DNA from 3 places in the Lysinibacillus sp. UBA6686 genome. Region 2 is predicted to be linked to each of the others. Evidence: riboswitches for the same ligand, from Rfam matches in the RefSeq annotation. Region 2 holds a riboswitch; each other region holds the start of a gene.

Region 1 (3,252 bases), on a different contig from region 2:
CTTGCGGCAATTACTATATTTTTTATTTTTCCACATCATCTAATTCAGCATTGGCATCGCTGGGGAAACTTTACGGATGCCATTGGCTTATCGGCATTTGCTATTCAAGGTGCCCTCTATGCTGTAAAGCTCGACATGCCCATTAGCGCAGTGATTGTAGCTGCTGTCTTAACTGGTTCAGGAGGCGGCATAGTTCGAGATCTTTTAGCAAGACGCAAGCCTCTCGTATTACGTGATGAAATTTACGGGGTTTGGGCAGCTCTTGCAGGACTTATGATTGGTCTAGAAGTATTGACAGGCGACCTCTTTTTATATGGATTATTTGGTATGATAACAGTGCTAAGAATTCTTTCCTATATGAAGAAATGGCGTTTGCCTTTACGAAAGCTCAATCGGGCATAGGCATTTTATAAATAGTAACAAGCCCAAATAGTTTTGAATATGGGCTTGTTATACTTTTTGTTACGATCTATTCTTTCGATTCTACTAGCACTACAGATTCCTCAAGTGTTGCCATGTTTTTCATCATAGAGCAAGCTGCATCTAAAATTGGAAATGCTAAAGCTGCACCAGAGCCTTCTCCTAAACGCATATTCATATGTAGCATTGGTTCAACACCAAGCAACTTGGCTGCTATTTTAGCCCCTGGTTCTTCTGAGGCATGGGAAGGAATGATGTAGTCCTTTACTTTTGGCTCAAGCTCAAAGGCAATGAGAGCAGCAATCGTAGAAATAAAGCCATCAATTACAACAGGTTTGTGATTTGCAGCAGCCGCAAGTACAATTCCAGCCATAGCACCTATTTCTAAGCCACCAACTTTTGCAAGAATATCAATAGCATCGTGGCGATTGGGCTTGTTTAGTGCAATAGCATGTTGAATAACCTCCACCTTATGCGCAATTCCCCCTGCTCCCACACCTGCACCTAGTCCTGTTACTATATTTGGATGACAGGCATGAAGCACGGATAGGATAGCCGCACTTGGTGTTGTATTCCCAATACCCATTTCACCAGTTCCAAGAACATCCGCTCCGTTTCTTATTTCGTTCGTTGCAACTTCAATTCCTACTTCGATGGATTGAATAGCTTCCTCTTTTGACATAGCTGGACCCTTTGCCATATTATCTGTCCCATATTTAATTTTCTTAAGAATGACACCAGCATCAAGCGGTAAATCTTCTTTTACACCAACGTCAACCGTTATAATTTTAGCATTGGTTATGTTGGCGATTGCACAAACACCCGTAAGCCCTTTTGGAAAATTCAATGTTTGTAAAAAGGTGACCTTTTGTGGATTTGAAGTTACATCTTCCTCACAAACACCGTGATCTGCTGCACAGACAATAATTGCTTTGCTCTCAATTTTAGGAAATAATTCTCCTGTAATACCAGCAAGCTGTACAGCAAGATTCTCCAATTTCCCCAAGCTTCCAGGTGGCTTGCTCAGAGAGTCTATATATTCCCTAGCTTTCTCCATCATACGGCTATCCGCATTTTGAATTTTTTTAATCGTGTGCTGTAATAATTGCATGAAACTATTCCCCTTTCAATCTTTCGAGACAATATAAAAAGCCTGCAGTTTATTCATGACAAATAAACTACAGACTTTTCCATCGTCTATATAATCGAAGCAATTAGGCAGGTCTCCTGGCTCAATTTCAACATTTCATAGAACCTTCCCAGCACCATGCTAGTGGCATTCTCTATGAAACTCCTTTTTACAGTGGTGGGACCGCTAAAGACTTTCACTTTATTCCCTATTCTCCCTCAATGGGCACCTAATGCTATTATGCAATTTCTTTTAATTTACTGTAAAGATATCTTTCTGTCAATATGTCACCTTTAAAGCTAAATTAGACTTCTTTCTGATCTATTTCACTAATAAATGTCGCGCCAAGCAATAGAATAGCTCCTATTATTTGCAGCATAGTCATTTTTTCTCCTATAATCATCGTTGAGATTACCAATGACGTTAGAGGGTCAATATAGCTTAGAATGGCTATGCTTTGCCCCTTTAAATGACTCATTCCTAAAAAGAAAAGATAGAAGCCTATACCGGCATGGACAATGCCCAATGCTATTAGTAAACTGATGGATTTTATATCGATATACATGATTTGAAATCCAGTTGTTCCATTAAGATAAAGTGCTAGAAATAACGCTGCTAAAGAAAGCTGCAGAATTGTGTTTGACGGTTCTTTAAGTCCATGAATATACTTATTGACAAAAGTTACCAACGTATAGAAACATGCTGCAATAAGCCCATACACAATGCCGATATCTTGCCCATTTTCTTCTGTAGCTTGGCTATGGACAATAAAGAATAATCCAACTAATGCCACACCTACATAGAAAATTTTTCTTAGATACAGTTTTTCTTTTAATACAATTGGTGATAAACAAATCACTAAAACTGGCGCAAAATAATAGCTAAGCGCTGCATTGGCAATGGTTGTTTCTTTGTACGCTTGAAATAGAAAAATCCAATTCCCACATAACGCTACACTAGATAGCAGTAATGGCCATATATTAGACAAAATGGATGCTTTCGTTATTTTTTCTTTTTTAACGATGAAAATTATCAATAAAAAACTAGAGCCAATCACACTCATCCAGAAGGCAATTTCACTGGATGGCAGGTGTATATATTTAGCAAAAACACCGATAGCCCCAAAGATAATCATAGATAAAACAAATGCAAATTTTCCGCTCACTTCTGATTCCTACTTTCTACTTATATAGTTTTTAGCCTATACAGTAGAATCTATTGCAAGAAGAGCAAGCTAGTGTGGAATGCCTTAAACAGTAGACTCTACTGTCAAGACATTGTTGGAGGCGCTATTGATCGGAACATATTACTCATCCTTTCTATTTTCAACTCGGTCATTCTATACTTATTTTACCAAAACACACTAGATTTAAATAGTTCGATATTTGGCTGGTGTCATTCCAACATATTTTTTAAATACTTTACTAAAATACTCTTCATTACTATAGCCCACCAACGAAGCGATTTCATTATTTCTTTTATTACTATGAACTAGTAGCTGCTTTGCCTTGTCAATTCTTAGCTCATTTAACAGGTGGATGAAATTTTTATCAATGCTTTTCTTAATTAATATACTTAAATTTGCTTGGCTTTTGTTAAATATGCCTGATAAATAATTTAAATCCAGCTGAGGATCATCAAAATGCGTATAAATATAATCGATTATTTTTTTACTTAAATCATCCCTATTGCCATGTAAATTT
Region 2 (3,252 bases):
ATATCTAAATGATTTGTTGGCTCATCTAAAATAAGTATTTGTGCTTGCTGAGCAAGTGCACGTGCTACCATCACCCGTTTTTTTTCTCCACCTGACAATGAGCTGAAACTACGTTTTTCTAAATGTGTGATACCTGTTTGATTTAATGCATCCTTCACAATTTGAAAATCTCGTTCTTGATCAAGCTCCAATAATTTTTTGTGAGGTGTTCTTCCCATACTTACTAAATCATGTACTGTAAAGTCAAATAAAACCGGTGTTTCTTGACTTACTACCGCCAAATTTTTAGCAATGTTTTTACTTGATTGCTTAAAAATATCCTGCTCATTTAACAGAACCGTACCATTTTCAGGCTTTAATAGGCGGTACATATTTTTTAATAAGGTTGACTTCCCGCTACCGTTTGGACCAATTAGCCCAACAAATTGCTGTTCCCTTATTTGCATACTAACCTCATGTAATATGCGTTGATCCTGAATGGAATAGGATACCTGCCTTGCTTCTAATGTCATAGGTTTAATCTCCTTCACCGAAAGAATAATTATTACGGCGCAGTAGCCAAATGAAAAATGGTCCTCCACAAAAAGCTGTAATAATTCCAATTGGCATTTCTTCAGGAGCTATCAAAATTCGAGCAATCGCATCTGCCCAAACTAAAAAAATACCTCCTAATAAAGCACTAATTGGTATTACATATTTATAGTTAGAACCTACAATTATGCGAACAATATGTGGAATAATTAAGCCAACAAATCCAATAGAGCCGCTTACTGCAACAAGCACACCCGTTAATAAAGATACTAGTAGGATAAGCTGTAAACGAAACTGTTGGATATTGACACCTAATGTAACTGCTGCCTCTTCCCCAAGCAATAATAAATTTAAATGACGATAATGGAGCCACAGTAAGGCAAACACGACGATAAAAATAGTTGTAGGAATAATTATATTACTCCATTTTGCACCAGCTAGACTTCCAAGCATCCAATACATAACTGCCTTAATTCCACCCTCTTGCTTTGCCATCATTAAAATAAAATTCGAAATAGCAGATAAAATAAACGATACTGCCATTCCAGCAAGTAAAAGTCTAAAGACAGATATTTTTCCTCCAACACGGGCAAGGAAAAACACTAACAATATGGCTAGTAGTGAGCCTAAAAATGCAGATACTGAAAGAGCAAAAATTCCTAGGAATGAAAATGCACCTAAAATAATAACAGCTGTAGCACCGACTGTTGCCCCTGAGGATATTCCTAATATGTATGGTTCAGCTATAGAATTACGCACAAGAGCCTGTATAGCTGCTCCTGCAATTGCTAAGCCTGCTCCTACAATGGCAGCCAACAAGACGCGTGGCACCCGTATTTGCCAAATAATAATTTCTTGCGAGCGACTCCAATCCTGCTCTATAAAATTTTGGACGATTGGAATTTTGGACAGAATAACCTGCCACACATAAAGAGGTGTGATGGAAACAGATCCAACCATAACAGCCAAAGTCATAGAAATGATTAGTATTAGAAACAAAGACAGTGATAATAGTATAAATTTTTTATTCATATGTATAATACTCCTAATCAACCGTAATAGATATGAAGCAATAAAAAAGAGTATTTCATGCATAGTATGCATAGAAATACCCTAGAATCATCAACAAAGTCAGAAAGATTTCCTTCTATTGTCCGTAAATGCGTTCATCCTCGTGGGCATTACAACTATCACTAAATGGCAGGTCTCCTGGCTTCGAATCAACGTTTTATGATTACCTTCCCGTTCCTAAAACAGTGGCTAAATCATCATAAAACTCCTCATTACAGTTGCGGGACAGCGTCGGATTTTCACCGACTTCCCTTTTAAGTGACACTTTATATAAGATGCCACACCATTAGTATCCAAACTATTAAAATTATGACGATTCTATCATACATTTAAGTAGTTAGTCTATTAATTATCATTGAGTTAACTAAATTATAATTATAGGTTGACACAAATATTTTATTTTCATACACTATTTATAACTTTAATAGACAGGAGTGAAATTATGGCAACAGTTGCAGAACACTCTCATCATAGATTAAGAACAGTAGATATTGCCTATATTGGATTATTTTCAACGTTAATGATGATTGGTGCAAATATTACTTCTATTGTCCCTTTCATGTCTGTAGGTGGAGTCCCCATCACATTGCAAACTTTCTTTGCTATATTAGCTGGACTCGTTCTTGGTAGTAGAAAGGGTGCGCTTGCTTGTACGGTATATATGTGCATTGGCTTAGCTGGTGCACCTGTATTTGCACGTTTTGGTGGCGGCTTTGGACAAATCTTGAGCCCTACATTTGGCTTTATTGTCACATTTATTTTAGCTGCATTTATCGCAGGACTGATTGTTGAGCGCAGCGGCACAAAGAAAAGCTATATTGTTGCAGCAGTAATTGCTACAGCTATTAATTATTTACTAGGGACAAATTGGATGTACTTTGCTTATAAGCTATGGGCTAGCGCTCCAGATGCTTTCAATTATAAGATGGCCTGGCTTTGGATGATGCCGCCTTTGCCTAAGGATATTATTTTAGCAGTCTTTGCTGGTATTTTTGCGCATCGACTACAAAGGATATTAAAAATAATACCAATAAAATAGTTGAATTCTTAAAACGCCGATCCTACAAAGATGGCGTATTTCTTATAATCCTTCCATTATTTCTGCACATTTATTTGCTACATTAGGTGTAAATAGTGAGGAGGAATAAAGGATGAAGATAAAAAGAAGTTGGTTTATCAGTTTCCTGACAGTAATTACTTTCCTAACGTTATCAGCTTGCTCTGACAAGACAGAATCAGGGACGAAAAAGGACAATGACATTGAGCAGAATACAAAGATGGATCATTCAACAATGGATCATTCTAGCTCGGGTGAGGTGCCCGTAGCGTTGAAAACTGCCGTAAACCCTAAATTTCCAGAAGGAAGCACAGCTATTATTACCAATGGACATATGGAAGGTATGGAGGGAGCAAAAGCAACAATTGTAGGCGCATATGATACTACTGCATATATTGTCTCCTATGATCCAGCTACAGGTGGTGAGCGTGTAGAAAATCATAAGTGGGTTATTCATGAGGAATTAATTAATCCAGATTTAGCTCCATTAGCCTCTGGTACTGAGGTTAAGACAAATGCATCTCATATGAAGGGAATGGAAAATGCGACTGTTCGGATTGATAAAGCAGTCCAAACGACTGTTTATATGATTG
Region 3 (3,252 bases), on a different contig from region 2:
ACCGAGTGTGTCCGAAATTCCTTATGCCAAGTACGAAGACTTATTAGAAAAGGATTTCACTGTCGTTAATTACGATCAAAGAGGAAGCGGTAAATCGTATCATTTTAATGAGGATTATTCTAACTTAACGGCAGATGTACTTGTAGATGATTTATTAGAACTTACGGATTATATTTCAAAACGATTTGGTAAAGAGAAAGTGATCCTAATAGGTCATTCTTACGGCACATACTTAGGAACAATGGCTGCTTATAAAGCTCCAGAAAAATATGAAGCCTATATTGGGATTGGTCAGATGAGCAATATGCAAGAAAGTGAAATAGATAATTTGAATAATACGATAAGTGAAGCGAAAAAAGCCGGAAATACAGAAGATGTGAAGTACTTACAGGGGGTCGCTGAAAAAATACATGCTGGAGAGGCAGTGACTCCAAGAGGCTATGTGTATAAGTACGGCGGCGCTACAAGACTTATTAATATGTCGGATGGCGATATACTATTAAGTCGTGAATATAATTTATTAGATTTAATTCGCTATACATATGGAGTTGCTAATTCACAAGAACAGCTTGTAAAAGAAACCTTGGATAAGCCGCTACCTAAGATCGTTACCAAACTTGAGCTACCATTTTATTTTGTAATGGGTAAATACGACGCTATGACTTCATCTAATGCAGCAAAAAATTATTTTGATAGGATTGAAGCGGATCAAAAGGAGTTTATTTCTTTCGAGGAGTCAGCTCATTATCCAAATTTTGAGGAGAAGGAAAAATTTTATCAATGGATGTGCGATACATTTAAGTAGAGCAGCATAGATACATGCCTAAATGGAATGAAAATACTTTTCCTAACAAATAGAATTTACGACAAATGGAAAAATGATATTTAAAGAGTGAAGAGGCTAATAGTTTCTTTTGTAGTTCAAAAAATGGTAAAGTGAAGGAAGTCTATGATAGAGAACATAAAATGCGCTGGACGTCTGAATTTAATAAGGACTATCTTTATTTATCGGCTAGAATAATATGTAAGGATTTATCAACAATCAAAAGTTTAACAGTCTATTATTCTTCGGAATAAGGACTGTTTTTATGTAAAGAATTATTGTATTAGCTTATGCCTATATTTTTGATGTTATATTCCAAAAAAGTATTTACATAATTACTTCTTGCAAGGAAAGGCAGGAAAATGACTTTAAATACATAGTGTTACTACTTTCATAAAAATAATTCTTTATCAGATGTCTATTATTGTTTATAGCGTTAGGAACTATTTATCCACTTGCTTAATATCATTTTGCGGAAAATATCGAATAATCTTACTATTAAGAAGTCTCTAATCTAGATTTACTTTTATTTTGAAGGATGGTACACTTAGTTCTATCGGAAAACAATATATTGTGTTTGTTTTATTAAGGTACTACTATATGTAGTTTAATAGGGAAGTTCGGTGCAATACCGACGCTGTCCCCGCAACTGTAAAGCTGACGATGATTTAAGCCACTGTGCTTTCGCATGGGAAGGAAATCAGAGAATGAAGCAAAGCCAGGAGACCTGCCTATATAAAACACAACAATCATTTCTTCGGGGATTAAGGAATGGGGACGTAGCTATTTTTATGTGTTTTTAACGTTTCCATTTTAGGCTGTCTCTCTTTGAAGAGATAGCCTTTTATTTTATGAAAAGAGGGATTTATATGAAACTTTATACAAAAACAATTTGTCCTAAATGTCTTTGGGTAAAATCTGAATTACAACGAGTAGGAATTGAAGCAGAAATTGTAAATATTGACCATGATGAAAAAGCAAAGCAAACTATTATAGATGCAGGATTTTTAAGCGTGCCAGTTCTTGAATATAATGAGACATTTATAGGGGATGTTAAGGAAATTGTTTCTCAAATCGAGCTGATTTCACTATGATTATTTATGCTAGTCGTACAGGTAATGTCCGAAATGTTGTCTCAAAATTAAAGGGGAAATCAATGGAGCTGTCTGAGGAATTACAGTTGAGTGAGCCCTACCTTTTAATCACATACACAGACGGATTAGGTGATATCCCTGCAAAGGTAGCTCGTTTTTTAGAACAAAACGGAAATTACTGTAAGGGAGTAGTTGTAAGTGGCAACAGTAATTTCGGCCATACAGTATTTGGCGCTGCTGGCGAGAAAATTGCAGCAAAGTATCATGTGCCTCTAGTGCGTAAATTAGATTTACGAGGAAATCAAACTGATTATGATGCAATACAAACGTTTTATGAAATGAGGGTCATCGCGTGAAAACATATTTAAAGCTTAATAATGATGTACTAAATCGTTATAGTACAACAGGTCAATTAGAGTTAGAAAAGGATCGAGAAGCAACACGCCGTTACTTTTTAGAATATGTAAACGTGCGTCTCCGTTACTTTATTGATATTGAAGAAAAAATCCGTTATTTAGTCGATGAGGGTTATTATGAAAAAGAATTTATCGATATGTATGAGATGGAATTTATTAAAAAGCTATACAAAAAGGCATATGATTATCATTTCCGTTTTCCATCCTTTATGAGTGCAAGTAAATTTTACGATAGTTATGCCATGAAGAGTCGTGATGGGGAAGAAATTTTAGAAAAATATGAGGACCGTATTGTCATTATTGCTTTGTATTTAGCACAAGGCGACACAATATTAGCAGAACGCTCTGTTGAAGCGATGATGGAGGCGTATCAGCCTGCAACTCCAACGGCTTTAAATAGTGGAAAGAAAGCACGTGGAGAACTAGTAAGCTGCTTTAAATTATCAATGGATGACTCTATGAATAGTATTGCTGAAAATATAGGGTATTGTTTGGAGCTATCACGCCTTGGTGGTGGAGTTGGAGTAAACTTAACAGATTTACGTCCTTTAGGAGATCCAATTAAAGAGATTCTAAATCGTGCAAGTGGTGTAATCCCAGTAGCGAAACTATTAGAAAATTCTTTCAGTTATTCCAATCAGCTTGGACAACGAAATGGCTCGGGCGTAGTCTATCTAAATATTTTTCATGCTGATATAGAAAATTTTATTTCATCCAAAAAACCAAATGCTGATGATAAAATTCGTCTCGCAACTCTATCGACAGGCATTATTATACCAAGTATTTTCTTTGAACTTATGAAACGTGATAAAGATATTGTATTGTTTAGTCCTTATGATATTTTTAAAGAATATGGTAAGCGTATGTCTGAAATTTCAATTACAGAAATGTATTACGAGCTGCTAGATAATCAGAAAAT

The links. A riboswitch is a leader RNA that binds a small molecule or an ion and turns the genes downstream of it on or off. The one in region 2 is predicted to bind cobalamin.
Region 1: another riboswitch for cobalamin. It lies ahead of cobT (nicotinate-nucleotide--dimethylbenzimidazole phosphoribosyltransferase); the one in region 2 lies ahead of B2R82_RS16985 (FecCD family ABC transporter permease).
Region 3: another riboswitch for cobalamin. It lies ahead of B2R82_RS06465 (glutaredoxin family protein); the one in region 2 lies ahead of B2R82_RS16985 (FecCD family ABC transporter permease).

What each region holds. Positions count from the first base shown of each region.
Region 1 is NZ_DKJS01000081.1:20,946-24,197, reverse strand. Features, by position in the region: gene B2R82_RS21860 (trimeric intracellular cation channel family protein) at 1-402, shown strand, start outside; gene cobT (nicotinate-nucleotide--dimethylbenzimidazole phosphoribosyltransferase) at 470-1,531, opposite strand; cobalamin riboswitch at 1,621-1,797, opposite strand; gene B2R82_RS21850 (DMT family transporter) at 1,854-2,714, opposite strand; gene B2R82_RS21845 (response regulator transcription factor) at 2,919-3,252, opposite strand, start outside.
Region 2 is NZ_DKJS01000065.1:17,453-20,704, reverse strand. Features, by position in the region: gene B2R82_RS16990 (heme ABC transporter ATP-binding protein) at 1-512, opposite strand, end outside; gene B2R82_RS16985 (FecCD family ABC transporter permease) at 517-1,563, opposite strand; cobalamin riboswitch at 1,714-1,905, opposite strand; gene B2R82_RS16980 (biotin transporter BioY) at 2,045-2,641, shown strand; gene B2R82_RS16975 (YdhK family protein) at 2,754-3,252, shown strand, end outside.
Region 3 is NZ_DKJS01000023.1:129,558-132,809, reverse strand. Features, by position in the region: gene B2R82_RS06470 (alpha/beta hydrolase) at 1-805, shown strand, start outside; cobalamin riboswitch at 1,395-1,572, shown strand; gene B2R82_RS06465 (glutaredoxin family protein) at 1,693-1,917, shown strand; gene nrdI (class Ib ribonucleoside-diphosphate reductase assembly flavoprotein NrdI) at 1,914-2,273, shown strand; gene nrdE (class 1b ribonucleoside-diphosphate reductase subunit alpha) at 2,270-3,252, shown strand, end outside.